3 regions of the Comamonas sp. lk genome follow, and region 2 is predicted to be linked to each of the others. Evidence: riboswitches for the same ligand, from Rfam matches in the RefSeq annotation. Region 2 holds a riboswitch; each other region holds the start of a gene.
What was found. A riboswitch is a leader RNA that binds a small molecule or an ion and turns the genes downstream of it on or off. The one in region 2 is predicted to bind cobalamin.
Positions count from the first base shown of each region.

Region 1: another riboswitch for cobalamin. It lies ahead of EAO39_RS15350 (TonB-dependent receptor); the one in region 2 lies ahead of cobO (cob(I)yrinic acid a,c-diamide adenosyltransferase).
Region 3: another riboswitch for cobalamin. It lies ahead of EAO39_RS19225 (TonB-dependent receptor); the one in region 2 lies ahead of cobO (cob(I)yrinic acid a,c-diamide adenosyltransferase).

Region 1 covers NZ_UOOB01000001.1:3,373,790-3,378,209, forward strand. The annotation lists gene EAO39_RS15350 (TonB-dependent receptor) at 1-1,596, opposite strand, end outside; cobalamin riboswitch at 1,790-2,026, opposite strand; gene EAO39_RS15355 (DUF904 domain-containing protein) at 2,272-2,481, shown strand; gene EAO39_RS15360 (cell division protein ZapA) at 2,513-2,893, shown strand; gene asd (archaetidylserine decarboxylase) at 3,269-4,144, opposite strand; gene EAO39_RS15370 (HPP family protein) at 4,336-4,420, shown strand, end outside.
Region 2 covers NZ_UOOB01000001.1:2,371,529-2,375,948, forward strand. The annotation lists partial or broken gene EAO39_RS10950 (FAD-binding protein) at 1-717, shown strand, start outside; gene EAO39_RS10955 (tripartite tricarboxylate transporter substrate binding protein) at 869-1,864, shown strand; cobalamin riboswitch at 2,028-2,241, shown strand; gene cobO (cob(I)yrinic acid a,c-diamide adenosyltransferase) at 2,365-2,991, shown strand; gene EAO39_RS10965 (ABC transporter substrate-binding protein) at 2,991-3,851, shown strand; gene EAO39_RS10970 (iron ABC transporter permease) at 3,848-4,420, shown strand, end outside.
Region 3 covers NZ_UOOB01000002.1:100,087-104,506, forward strand. The annotation lists gene metG (methionine--tRNA ligase) at 1-550, shown strand, start outside; gene EAO39_RS19220 (hypothetical protein) at 664-879, shown strand; cobalamin riboswitch at 1,256-1,486, shown strand; gene EAO39_RS19225 (TonB-dependent receptor) at 1,632-3,791, shown strand; gene EAO39_RS19230 (ABC transporter substrate-binding protein) at 3,873-4,420, shown strand, end outside.

The DNA.
Region 1 (4,420 bases), 1.0 Mb from region 2:
CTGCATCTGCGCACCCAGTCTCCAGCCTGCCACCAGGGTGTCGGCCGAAAGACTGGCATGGCGCTTGGAGCGACGTGCCAGCTGCAAGTCCTTGTCCGTATCGCGCGGATTCTGGAAGTCCACCGAGCCCTGCAGATTCACCACACCCACGCGGGTGGTGGCGGCCAGGGTAATGCCTTCATAGCGGGCATTGGCCACGTTGGCATAGCAGCCGCCGAAGGGACCGTTATTGCCCGGGCATGCACCGGTATTGCTCACATAGTTGATGAGGTTCGAGAGATTGTTGCGATAGACCGTGGCCGAGAAACTATTGCTTCCCTTGCCCCATTTCAGGCCCAGCTCCACATTGCGCCCCTTCTCAGGCTGCAGCGAGGAATCCCCATACATGCTGAAGCGCTGGTACAGCGTGGGTGCGCGGAAAGCCGTGCCCGCCGATGCCGTGGCTCGCCAGTGGGGCATGAACTCATAGCCATAGGCGGCACTGCCCGTGGTGTTGCCGCCAAACTCGCTGTCGCGGTCATGGCGGGCATTGAGCTGCAGCGTGTGCTTGCCGGCACGCAGACCGTAGCCCAGAGCCAGGGCGTTTTGCGAACGCGTGCGGTCGATATTGCCGTTGACCAAGCTGTCCTCACGACGCTCCAACGCTGCAGTCAGGGTGGAGACGCCCAGCTTCCATTCGTTCTGGAACAGATAGTTATGCAAGCGCGTGTCGGTTTCATAGACCGAGGGCTTGGTGGCGTAGTAATCGCGCGACTGCGTGTATTGCAAACGGGTGCTGTAAACATCGCTCCACTTGGCTTGCCAGTTCAGACCCAGGGTTTGCATCTTGTTGATGCTGCGATCATCGGCAATAGGAGCACTCTTTGATATGGTCGCGTCATAACCGGAATTGACGTAACTTTCCAGCGCCGTGGCCTCCACGCGCTGGTTGGGCGAGATCTGGTAGCCAATGCGGGCATTGAAGGCATTGTTGCGGTAGCCGTCCGCATCGGGATTGAAGCCCGCCGATGTCTTGGCGTTAAAGCCGTTGCTGCTGGCATGAGATGCACCCAGGCTGTAATCCCAGCCATTGAGGCCGCCGCTGATGCCGGTCTGCGCCGTCACCGTGCCGCGGCTGCCCCAGCCCAGGCCGATATAGGGCTTGGGCTTGCCCTCGCCCCGCTTGGTGAAAATCTGCACCACGCCGCCAATCGCATCCGAACCATAGACGGCAGCCGCCGGGCCGCGCAGCACTTCAATGCGCTCAATGGAGTCGAGTGGAATGTTCTGCCAGGAAGCTCCGCCGGTCGATTGGGAATCGACGCGCACGCCGTCGATATAGACCGCCGTAAAACGGGTCTCGGCTCCGCGCAAATAAACGCTGGTGGAGGCACCAGGGCCGCCATTGCGCACCATCTCGATGCCGGGTAGACGCGACAGTACATCGGCCACGCCAGCCGCACCACTGGTTTCAATGGTCTCGCGGTCCACGATGGACATATCCGCCACCAGATCGGACAGCGGCTGCTCGATACGGTTGGCCGTCACCACCGTCTCGGCCATGGCAGCGGTATCGGCCAAGGCGATTTGCTGAGCCAGCACAGGTGCAGACAACATGCAGCTGATGGCCGCAGCCACCAGGGAAGGACGGTGAAAAATGGAAGCCGTGCTGGCGTGCACGTGCGAGGCCACGGATGCAGTCTTGCATCGGGGTTGGTGTTGCGAACTCATGGGAAGCGACAAAACAATAGATACCCGGCGCCAACCTCCCCGTTGGCAATTGGGAAAAAGACGTGCCCACAGCTGAAGGCAGACAATCCACATCGTTGGCCGGTATCCGGGCTAAGCGAAACGTCCTTTTGCGAGCCTTCCCAGCACGCGCAGCGCCAGTGGCAAAGATGAAAAGGAGATGCCATGCATCTATTCGCTGACCGTTGCGGGGGCAGCGCAGGCACGGATCGCACCGCTTTGCGGCTTCACCTCCCTGCTTCCCGTTGAACTGGGGTCGCAGAAAGCAACTCCGAGCACCAACAGCGGCGCATTCTAATTAGTTTTGGCCGCAAGACCTCCTTCAATCAGAGTACCCCGTTGACGATTATTTACTATATAAATGAGCTTGGCGCTTTATGTGCCTGAGTTGCACGCTACGATTTTGGTAGAGGAAAATCTCCAACCGAGAAAGCATGCGCGCGTGTTTCCGGGTGCACTTAGCTTGCATCCGCCTTTCATGCACAAAGTCTCTCGGATTTCTGCACTTATTTACGGACTGCAAGACCTACAATGTCCGAGTCTATGACCCCCCAGACTTCTCTTGACCTCATTGCCGAGCGGGTAGAACGTTTAATGGTGCGCCACGAAGAACTTCAGCGCACCAACACCCTGCTGACCGAGCAAGTTGCCGCCCTGACCCAAGAGCGCGACTCTCTGCGCCTGCGCCTGCAAGCTGCACGCGCACGTGTGGACGCGCTGATCGAACGCCTGCCCGCCAACCAGGGCGAGTGATTCCCCAGACATTGCCACCAGACGCCCGCCCATGAAGCAGATCGAAGTGCAAATTTTGCAGCAAAGCTACATGCTGACCTGCCCCGAAGGTCAGCAAGAGCGCGTGCTGGAAGCCGTGCGTCGCGTGGATGAGGCCATGACCGGCATCCGCGACAGCGGCAAGGTACGTTCTCGCGAGCGTGTCGCAGTACTGGCTGCGCTCAATATGGCTTTCGATGTGCTGGACCGTGATGCCCAACAGACGTCCCAGCAAGCACAAGTGAACAGTGCCCAGGCTGAAATGCAGGCTGTGGCTCAGACTGAACCACTCAATCAGGAACAGCTGGCCGAGCAACAGCGCCAACTGGAATTGGCCGAACAGCTGGTGCTCAAACTCGATAAAGCGTTGGAAGACGATGCAAGGCTTTTGTGAAAGCCCGCAATCCTTGCGACAAATGCATCGCGGCGTGGCAAACGCCGTATCAATCGAAGTAAAATAACTCCTGTCTGCAGACCTGCCGGACTTTATATTTCCTTGAACCAATGCTCAATGAGCTCGGGCTTGGTAAATTTCCTGATGAGCGTGATCGTCTCGCGTCAGATGAACCCAACGTCAGGCTGCCCTCGCCCCCCTGAACCCCCGGTTCAGGATGACGGTCCGGTGGAGTTTGCAGACACCTTATACCTGTGCCGCCTGCTATTTCAGGGTGCACTTTCTGGGGCAGCAACACGCTGCCTCTCCTGAACCAAAAAAGCCGTTGAAGCTTGAAGCATCAACGGCTTTTTCGTTTATGGGCAATGCCAGTGATCAGGCGATGCCGGATGGAATCTTTGCCTGTGCATCTGCCATGACCTGGCCCAAACGTACCGGGCCCGCCGGCTGCCATGCGGGGTTGAACTGCAGCCCCGCACTTTGCGGCCACAGCAAGACCACGGTGGAGCCCAGCAGAAAGCGCCCCATCTCCTCGCCTTGCGCCAAATGAATGGCTTGCTCGCCGGTGTAATCCCAGCTCTTGAGATGACCCGTACGTGGCGGGTTGACCACGCCATGCCAGACCGTGGCCATGCTGCCCACAATGGTCGCCCCCACCAGCACCAGCACCATGGGGCCGTGCGCGGTATCGAACACACAGACCACGCGCTCATTGCGCGCAAACAGTCCGGGCACGCCGCGCGCCGTAGCGGGGTTGACCGAGAACAGCTCGCCGGGTACGTAAATCATGCGCTTGAGCTGGCCGGCGCAAGGCATGTGGATGCGGTGGTAATCCTTGGGGCTGAGGTAGATCGTGGCAAAGCTGCCGTTGTCGAACTGACGCGCCAGCGCAGCATCACCACCCACCAGCGCCGTGGCACTGTATTGATGACCTTTGGCCTGAAAAATCTGCTCGCCCTCGATAAGGCCGAACTGGCTGATGGCGCCGTCTACAGGGCAAATCCAGTCAGCCTGAGCCAGAGGCCGTGCACCAACCTTAAGCTCGCGCGTGAAAAATTCGTTGAAGGTGGCATAGGCCGCAGGGTCGGGATTGGCAGCTTCGCCCATGTCCACACCGTAACGGGCAATAAAGCGGCGAATGACGGATGTGGTCAAGCCACCGGCCTGCGCCTGGGCCAAACGGCCCATGAGAGCGGTCAGCGCCTGCTTGGGCAACAGATATTGGGAAAGTACGGCGAGTCGTTCAGACACAGTGGATTTTTGCTATCAAAGTTATAGAGATCGAAGCAGGATTCTAGCCAAGCCACGACCTGCTGTATTCGGTGTACTCCCCCATCACCTCAAACAGCGGATCGTGAGCCGCTGCCAAATCCCCAGACCAGCCGACTGCCACTACCAGGCGCACAATGAGCCGCTGATGCCATCAACATGCACGCCTGCCCATGCCTGATTCATCGCAGCAGCCCACCCGCTTCGCACCTGCAACCCCGGAGGTTCCGCCCTCCATAACCGACACGCCCTCGCTAA
Region 2 (4,420 bases):
GTGTCCACTCAAGTGCTGGCCATCGCCGGCAACTACAGCCACATCCTGTTCCCTTCGACCGCTGCCGGCAAGAACATTGCTCCCCGCGTGGCCGCCAAGCTGGACGTGGCCCAGATCAGCGACATCACCAAGGTGGATGCGCCCGATACCTTCGAGCGTCCCATCTACGCCGGCAACGCCATTGCCACCGTGCAGTCCAGCGATGCCGTCAAGGTCATCACCGTGCGCACCACCGGCTTTGACGCCGCTGCTGCCACCGGTGGTTCTGCTGCGGTGGAAACGGCGGCTGCCGTGGCCGACTCTGGCAAGAGCGCTTTTGTGGGCCGCGAAGTCACCAAGAGCGAGCGCCCCGAACTGACGGCTGCCAAGATCATCGTCTCCGGCGGTCGCGCTCTGGGCTCGGCCGAGAAGTTCACCGAAGTCATGTCGCCCCTGGCCGACAAGCTGGGTGCTGCCATCGGTGCCAGCCGTGCAGCCGTCGATGCGGGCTACGCCCCCAACGACCTGCAAGTGGGCCAGACCGGCAAGATCGTCGCGCCTCAGCTGTACATCGCCTGCGGTATCTCGGGCGCTATCCAGCATCTGGCCGGCATGAAGGACTCCAAGGTGATCGTGGCGATCAACAAGGACCCCGAAGCCCCGATCTTCTCGGTGGCTGACTACGGCCTGGAGGCCGATCTGTTCACGGCAGTGCCGGAACTGGTCAACGCCAGGTAAGGTATTTTTGCGGGCAAGAGCCACATGTCTTGAAAAAAGATGGGGCGAACCAGCTCGGCCGCACCCATGCCATTGCCCCGATCTCTACAAGTTTCTGGTGCAGCCTGCCCACGGCCTGCTCCAGGAACTTGTCACACACCCAAGGAGACATATGTCCAACGCATTTTCAAGGCGCGCGTTTCTGCAGACCACCACGGCCGGCACGGCCGCTGCGGCTGCAGCGCTTGTCAGCCCTGCCTGGGCCAACAATGCCTGGCCGAACAAGCCGATTCGCATCATCGTGCCCTATACCGCCGGCGGCTTTACCGACCAGATGGCACGTCTGCTGCAAGTAGGCCTGCAAAAGGCTTTGGGTCAGCCCATCATTGTGGAAAACAAGCCGGGTGCCAACAGCATCATCGGTGTTGACCAACTGGCCAAGGCTGCGCCCGATGGCTATACCTTCGGCGTCGTCATCGCCGCCTATTCGGCCAATCCCTCGCTTTATGCCAAGCTGCCTTACAGCACCAAAGACTTGACAGGCGTGTCGCTGATGGGTATTTCGCCGCTGGTGGCGGCTGTGGCTGCCAATGCGCCATTCAAGACGACGGCCGAGTTGATTGCCTATGCCAAGACTCATCCCGGCAAGGTCAGCTTTGGCTCGTCGGGTGCGGGCTCTGCCGCACATCTGACTTCGGAGTTGATGCGCCTCTTGACCAAGACCGACATGGTGCATGTGCCTTACAAGGGTGCATCGCCTGCGCTGGCCGATCTCATGGGCGGACAGATTCCGCTGTTTCTCGATCCGCCTCCCAATCTGATTCAGCCGGCCAAGGCCGGTCGCATCCGCCTGATTGGAGTGGCCAGCGAAAAGCGCTTGCCGATATTGCCGGATGTCCCCACGTTTACCGAGCAGGGCATTCCCGGTCTGGTAGGCAGTACGTGGGCCGCCATGCTGGCACCTGCCGGCGTGCCCAAGGACATCATTCAGCGCATGTCCAAAGAAGTGGCCCGCATCGTGCGCAGCGAGGAAATCCGCACCCGCATGGAAGCCAGCATGGGAACCTTTGCCGAAGGCAGCACGCCAGAAGAGTGCAATGCCTTTATCGCAGCGGAAACCAGCAAATGGGGCAAGGTTGTGCGCGAGGCCAAGGTCAGCCTGGACTGATGGAGCTTGGCGGTAGCGCCCAACGGTTTCTTGTGCGCTACCAAGGGCCTGCTTGCCGCCGCTCGGCCGGGTGCGTCGTTTCAGACGCGTCTGGCTGGCGGCAGGCCGGCCATATTCGGTGATTGAGGAAATGAACTCGAAACACATCGAGGACACTTCTATAATTGATAACTTGCGATCAGGAGACTGGGCCTTGTTTGAGGCCAGTTGAAACGGGAAGTCCGGTGCGTTGAAGTTGCCTTCGACCATTCCGGCGCAGCCCCCGCTGCTGTAAACCTGACAGCCACACGTTGATACCACTGGGTCTTGAAACCCGGGAAGGTGTGTGTGCTGGATGACGGTGAGCCAGAATACCGACCTGTTCGTTCTCGGTCTTGTTCCACGGGGTGTGGTTGTTAGCGGGTCATGGTGTGTCTGCAGCATTGCTGCGCGGCATTGCTCGTCCCGGCTGTCGTTCTCCCTTGGGAATGGGTTTTATCGCCATTTCGCTCGGGGAGAGCATGGACGAACAGTTCATTCACGCACATGCGCAAAGCATGCTGCAGAAAAAAGCCAGCGTGCACGCTGCCATTGCCCGCTCGTCTGATGAGCGCGGTATTGTGCTGCTTGTGACTGGGCCTGGCAAAGGCAAGTCAACCTCCGCTTTCGGCATGTTGTACCGCGCCCTGGGTCACGGCATGCGTACCGGCCTGGTGCAGTTCATCACCGGCACCCATACCTCGGGCGAGATCACTTTTTTGCATCAGCTGGGCTGGATGGGGCAGGGCGCGCCGGCACCTGTGGACTATCACGCCATGGCAACGGGCTGCACCTGGAACAGCACGGATTGGAGCCGCGACAAACAGGCTGCAGACCTGGCCTGGCAGCAAGCCCTGCGCATGCTGGGCGATGAGCAGCTGAGCCTGGTGGTGCTTGATGAGCTGAGCTTCATGCTCAAGTACCGCTACCTGAAGGTCGAGCAGGTGGTCGCCGCCATTGCCGCGCGCCCTGCGGGCATGAGCGTGGTGATCACCGGACGCGATGCCCCGCAGGAGCTTTATGCGCTGGCAGACACGGTCAGCGAGATCGCCGATGTCAAACATGCGTTCCGCCAGGGCGTCAAAGCACAGCCCGGGGTGGATTACTGATGCGCAGTCTGCTGCTTCCTGTGCTGATGGCTGCGGCCTGCGTGGCGCCCGCCTGGGCTCAATCTGCCGGGCCGCGCCTGATGTCCACCAATATCTGCGCCGATGTTCTGGCCCTGAGTCTGGCCGATCCTTCCCAAATCATTTCCCTGTCGCGTCAGAGCCAGGATGCGAAGCGCTTTTCCATGGTCGCCAAGGCGAGCCAGTTTGCCGCCAATGAGGCTTCGGCCGAAGATGTTCTACACCTCAAGCCCGATGTGGTGCTGGCCTCGCGGCGCTGGAATGCCAGGCATCAGCAGGACTTGCTCAAGCAGTACGGCGTGCGCATCGTCACGGTGCCGTTTCCTACGGACTGGCAGGCCATCCTGGACAGCACGCTCAAGATGGGCAAGGCCATAGGGCGCGAAACCGAAGCCAAGGCACTGGTGCAGAACGTGCAGTCGCGCCTGGCAAAGCTGCAGGCCAGCTCGCGCCCGCTGAACGCTCTGTATCTGCGCCCCAATGGCGGAAGTGCCGGCACGCAAACCCATGTCGATGCGGTGCTGGCAGCAGCCGGCTTGCGCAACCACGCCACGGCCTTGGGCCTCAAAGGCTGGGGGCGCCTTGATATGGAGCGCATCTTGATGAACCCGCCTGACGTGTTCATCACGCCTTCCATGGTCAACGACACCGCATATGCCAAATCCGCCTTGAGCCGTCATCCACAAATGAAGGCTCTGCTGTCGCGTATCCCCGTGGTCACGCTCACCGAAAACGACTGGGGCTGCAGCAACTGGCAGCTGATTGAAGCGGCAGAAGCCGTTGCAGCCCAGCTGGATGCCTTGGGCCTGAGCGGCGCAACCGCCAAAGGTGCTCCGGTATGAGCGCCCGGCAGCAGGATTCTCGCCAGCAGACCTGGGCACTGAATCTGGCCTTGCTTTTGGCCTTGACGGCTCTGGCTGCCGTGTCGCTGGGCATAGGTTCGGTCTCCATCGGCGTTGCAGATTGGTGGAGTGCCGTGTCGCAGCCGCAAGAAGTCACGGAGCTGGCGCTGCGTCACCGCGCCATTCTGGAGCAGGTGCGGCTGCCGCGTGTGCTGCTGGCCATCGTGGTCGGCATGTCGCTGGGCACGGCGGGCGCTGCGCTGCAAGGCCTGTTGCGCAACCCTTTGGCCGAGCCCGGTTTGCTGGGAGTCAGCTCCAGCGCCGGTCTGGGCGCTGTTTTGTGCATTTACTTCGGTCTATGGCACTGGAATGCCTGGTTGCTGCCCGTGGTCGCCATGGGCGCTGCCGGTCTGTCTACCCTGGTGCTCTACCGCATTGCCAGCCAAGGGGCCAGCAATCTGACCTTGATTCTGGCCGGTGTCGCGCTCTCGTCGCTGACGGCCGCGCTGACCTCGCTGGCCATCAATCTGGCGCCTACGCCCACCGACATGCAGGACATCGTGCTGTGG
Region 3 (4,420 bases), on a different contig from region 2:
AGGCCACCAGATCGGCGAGTACAAGCATTTGATGCAGCGCGTCGATCCCAAGCAGCTGGAAGCACTGTTTGAAGCTCCCACCGGTCAGGCCGCTCCTGCTGCTGCCGCTCCTGCCAAGGCCGAGAAAAAAGCGGCCAAGAAGGCCGAGCCCGTGATCGACCCCAACGCCCCGGGCGGCGAGCCGCTGGCCGAAACCATCAGCATCGACGACTTTGCCAAGGTCGATCTGCGCATTGCCAAGATTCTCGAATGCAAGAGCGTGGAAGGCTCGACCAAGCTGCTGCAGCTGACGCTGGATGTGGGCGAAAAGGACGAGAACGGCCAGCCCAAGACCCGCAATGTGTTCAGCGGCATCAGCAGCATGTACAGCCCCGAGCAGCTGCAAGGCAAGCTGACGGTAATGGTGGCCAATCTGGCCCCGCGCAAGATGAAGTTCGGCCTCTCCGAAGGCATGGTGCTGGCCGCCAGCCATGCCGACGAAAAGGCAAACCCCGGCATCTATGTGCTGGAACCCTTCCCCGGCGCCGCCCCCGGCATGCGGATTCACTGATGCCATCCCCCCTGAGGCGCTTTGCGCCTTCCCCCAAGGGGGACGACACCTTCGCCGCGAGGCGGCGGGGCCGCCTTAGGCTCTGGCTCGGTGTCTCCTCGCTGGGGCATGCTTTGTCGAGCTCCTGCAGGCCATGGCTTGCAGGGGCTTTTTTATGCCTGCTGTCCCTGTCCGGCTGCGCCGTGGTGGCCGTGGCGGGCACGGCCGTCAGCATCACCGCAGGTGCCGTGGGTCTGGCCGCCGATGCAGCGATTGGCACGGTCAAGATCGTGGGCAAAGGCGTGGGCAAGGCTGCAGACGCCGCGCTGGGCGACGAACCTGCCGATTGAATGGCGGCGAGCGCAGCCGCGTCTCGCCACAGGCCAACACGTTATACTGCGCCCGTTTTGAAGCGGGTTGACCGGCTGGCCATGCATGGCCGCTGCCAGCCCCTTCATCGCGACAACAGGTGCCCAGGCTTAGAACGTGTTTACGATCTCTACGCAGCCGCGTTGAGGCGCAATCGGGATGAGTTCGAAGCGATGTGGTGCCGCTTGCACCGGGGTGCAAGCCAGCCGCAGCGCGAAGAAATCGCCCGATTTCGCCCCAACCCTTTGGGCCAGTGCCTTTGCGGGCGCTCTGCGGTGTTGCGAATCCTCGCAATAGCACGGCTATTGCTGTGGTATCGCGCCTAGCATCCCATCCCGCAAAGGTACTGGCGCGGCGCCGAGGAGATCGTAAACACGTTCTTAGGCCAAGGGTTCAACGGGAACAGGGTGCAAATCCCTGGCTGCCCCCGCAACGGTCAGCAGATAAACCATTTCCACGCCCCCAGGGGCAAACCACTGATGTCCTACGTGGCCTCCCAGCGAGGTGCGCGGCGACATTGGGAAGGTGAAATGGCAGGCATCACGCCATCTGCGAGCCCGGATACCGGCCTGTTGAGCACCGTACCCCTGGGGAAGCCCCCGGCGTGCGGTATTTGCAACGACCGTCTGCGGGGAGCAGAAGTGGCTGCTTGCCTGCCCGGCGGTCAAAAAGCGCTGCAGCAAGGCCTGGGCATGTCACCTGCAGGCAGATGGTCAGCACTTTGTTGACCTCCATGAACCACCCTGACTTTGCAGCCAGAGCCCCTTTTCTCCATCCCATCGCTGCTGCGGCATTCCTGACCTGCCTGAGCGCGCTGTCCGCCACACCGGCCCTGGCCAGCGATGCCAGCACGCCCGCGTCCGAAGCCGCCATCACCCTACCCGCCGTCCATGTCACGGCATCGCCCGAAGGCGGACTGGGCCTGTCCCTGCCGTCCACCTCCGGCAGCCGCACCGGCATCACCACGCTCGACCTTCCCGCCAGCCTGGACCAGGTGAACAGCGAAACCTGGCAGGAGCGCGGCGACTCGCGCATGGCTGACATCATCGGCCGCACCGTGGGCATGACGCCGCTGTCGGCCACCAGCTACAACAGCCTGTCCTTCAGCACGCGCGGCTTCACCGGCACCAACTCCGTGGGTATCGCGGAAGACGGCGTGCGCCTGGGCGTTGCCTCCACCACCACGCCCTACCCCGCCAACAGCTGGGGCTATGAGCGCGTGGAAGTGCTGCGTGGCCCGGCCTCCATCGTCTATGGCTCAGGTACCGTGGGGGCCACGGCCAATGTGGTGCGCAAGCAGCCCACGCGCGAGACCGTGCGTGAGGTGCTGGTCGGCGCCGGCTCGCACGGTTCGGCCAAGCTGGGACTGGGCATGGGTGGCGCAATCAGCGAGACCCTGAGCTACCGGGTGGATGCCTACGGTCACTACACCAACGGCGAGCACGATATGAGCCGCGCCAGCGGCGGCAAGCTGATGAGCACCCTGCGCTGGCAACCCACGGCAGCGCTACGCGTGGAGCTGCTGGCCGATGTCAGTGACGAAAAGCCTGCCCGCTACTTCGGCACGCCCACTATCAACGGCTCCATCGTGCCCGAGCTGCTGGGCCGCAACTTCAACGCCGACGACAGCGACATCCGCATCAAGGACAAGCGCGTGCGCGCCCGGGCGCAGTACCAGATCAACGAGCAGTGGAGTGTGAGCAACGAGCTCTATCACTTCAAGGCCGACCGCTACTGGCGCAACATCGAGGCCTACCGCTACAACCCGGTGGCCCAGACCATTACCCGCAGCGACTATATCGAGCTGACACACGATCTGGAGCAGACCGGCAACCGCCTGGAGTCCAAGCTCAAGGCCGGCGCCCACCAGCTGGTCGTGGGCTGGGAAGTGAGCCGAGCCAAATTTGGCTATGCCTCGTCCGGCTTTGATTACTCCACCACCATGCCCGTAGATGCCGTTTATCACGGCTGGGACAACAGCAGCGCCATGATCCCGCGCTTTACCACGGCAGCCACCACGCACGACTTTTATGCCGAAGACGCCTGGACGCTCAGCGAGCGCTGGCTGCTGCTGGCCGGCATACGCCGCGATCTGACGGACTTCAACAGGAGCGACCTGATAGGAACCGGCTCGTTTGGCAAGAACCTGGGCGGCACCGCCTGGCGCCTGGGCCTGACGCACAAGCTCAATGCGCAGACCAGCCTGTACGGCCAGGTCTCCCAGGGCCATGACCCGGTCACCAATGTGCTGACGCTGAATCTCGCCAATCGCGATTACAAGCTGACCACGGCACGCCAGATCGAAGTGGGGCTGAAGCAGCAGTTCGGCCAGGGTCTGGGCGAGTGGACGGCAGCGGCCTACCGCATCGAGAAGAAAGACATCATCACCCGCGACCCGAACAACAGCCTGCTGTCGGTGCAAGGCGGCAAGCAGCATTCGCAAGGCCTGGAGCTGAGCAGCGTGCTGCGCCTGTCGCCCAACTGGCGCCTGGAAGGCAATTACGCCTTTGTCGATGCCAAATACGACCAGCTGATCGAAGCCGGCGGTGCCGACCGCTCCGGCAATCGCCCCAGCAATGTAGCGCGCAACACCGCCAATCTGTGGGCCCACTACACCACCCACAGCAGCATCGGCCGCTGGCAGGCCTCGCTGGGCGCGCGCGCCGTGGGCAGCCGTTTTGCCGACAACGCCAATACGGCCGTCAGCGGCGGTTACACCGTCTGGGATGCGGCTTTGAGCTGGCGCCCCCAGCCCGGCAGCACCTACCGCCTGACGGTGCGCAATCTGGGCGACAAGCTCTATACCTACTCGGCAGTGTCGAACGCCAGGGCCTCCCAGGCCTATCCGGGCGAGGGACGCCGTCTTGATCTGACGGCCGAATTCACGTTCTGAACGCAACATCAAAAGCCATAGCGAGCAGCGCATGAAATTCCTCGACTTCATGCATCAAACCCATTGAAAACGAGAGAACACATGCGCTGTCAGCTTCCATTTTTGAAGAAGGTATTTCCCTCTCGCCTGACCCTGGCCACGGGCTTGGCCCTGGCCTGCGCTTTGCTTGCGGCCTGCTCGCAGCGGCAAGAGACGCCGCCGGACCAGGCGGCCGCCAGCGTGGCCCCGGTCACGGTGCCGATCTGCGGCCAGCCGGTGAGCTATGACCGCGTGCCGCAGCGCGCGGTCACCCACGGCATCAACATCACCGAGATGTTTCTGGCTCTCGGGCTGGCCGACCGTCTGGTGGGCTATGGCGGCCTGCGCGACATCCAGCGCCTGCCGCCGGCCATGCAGGCACAGCTGGCCCAGGTGCCCGATCTGTCCAACCAGAACATGAATCTGGAAACCCTGCTGAATGCCCAGCCGGACTTTGTCTTCAGCGGCTGGTCCTATGGCTTTCGCGATGGCCAGATCACTCCGCAGCAGTTGCAGGAGCTGGGCATTGCCAGCTATGTGCTGACCGAGTCCTGCATACGCAAGGTCGCGCGTGAGCGCGTATCGCTGCAAGACACTTTCGACGACCTGCT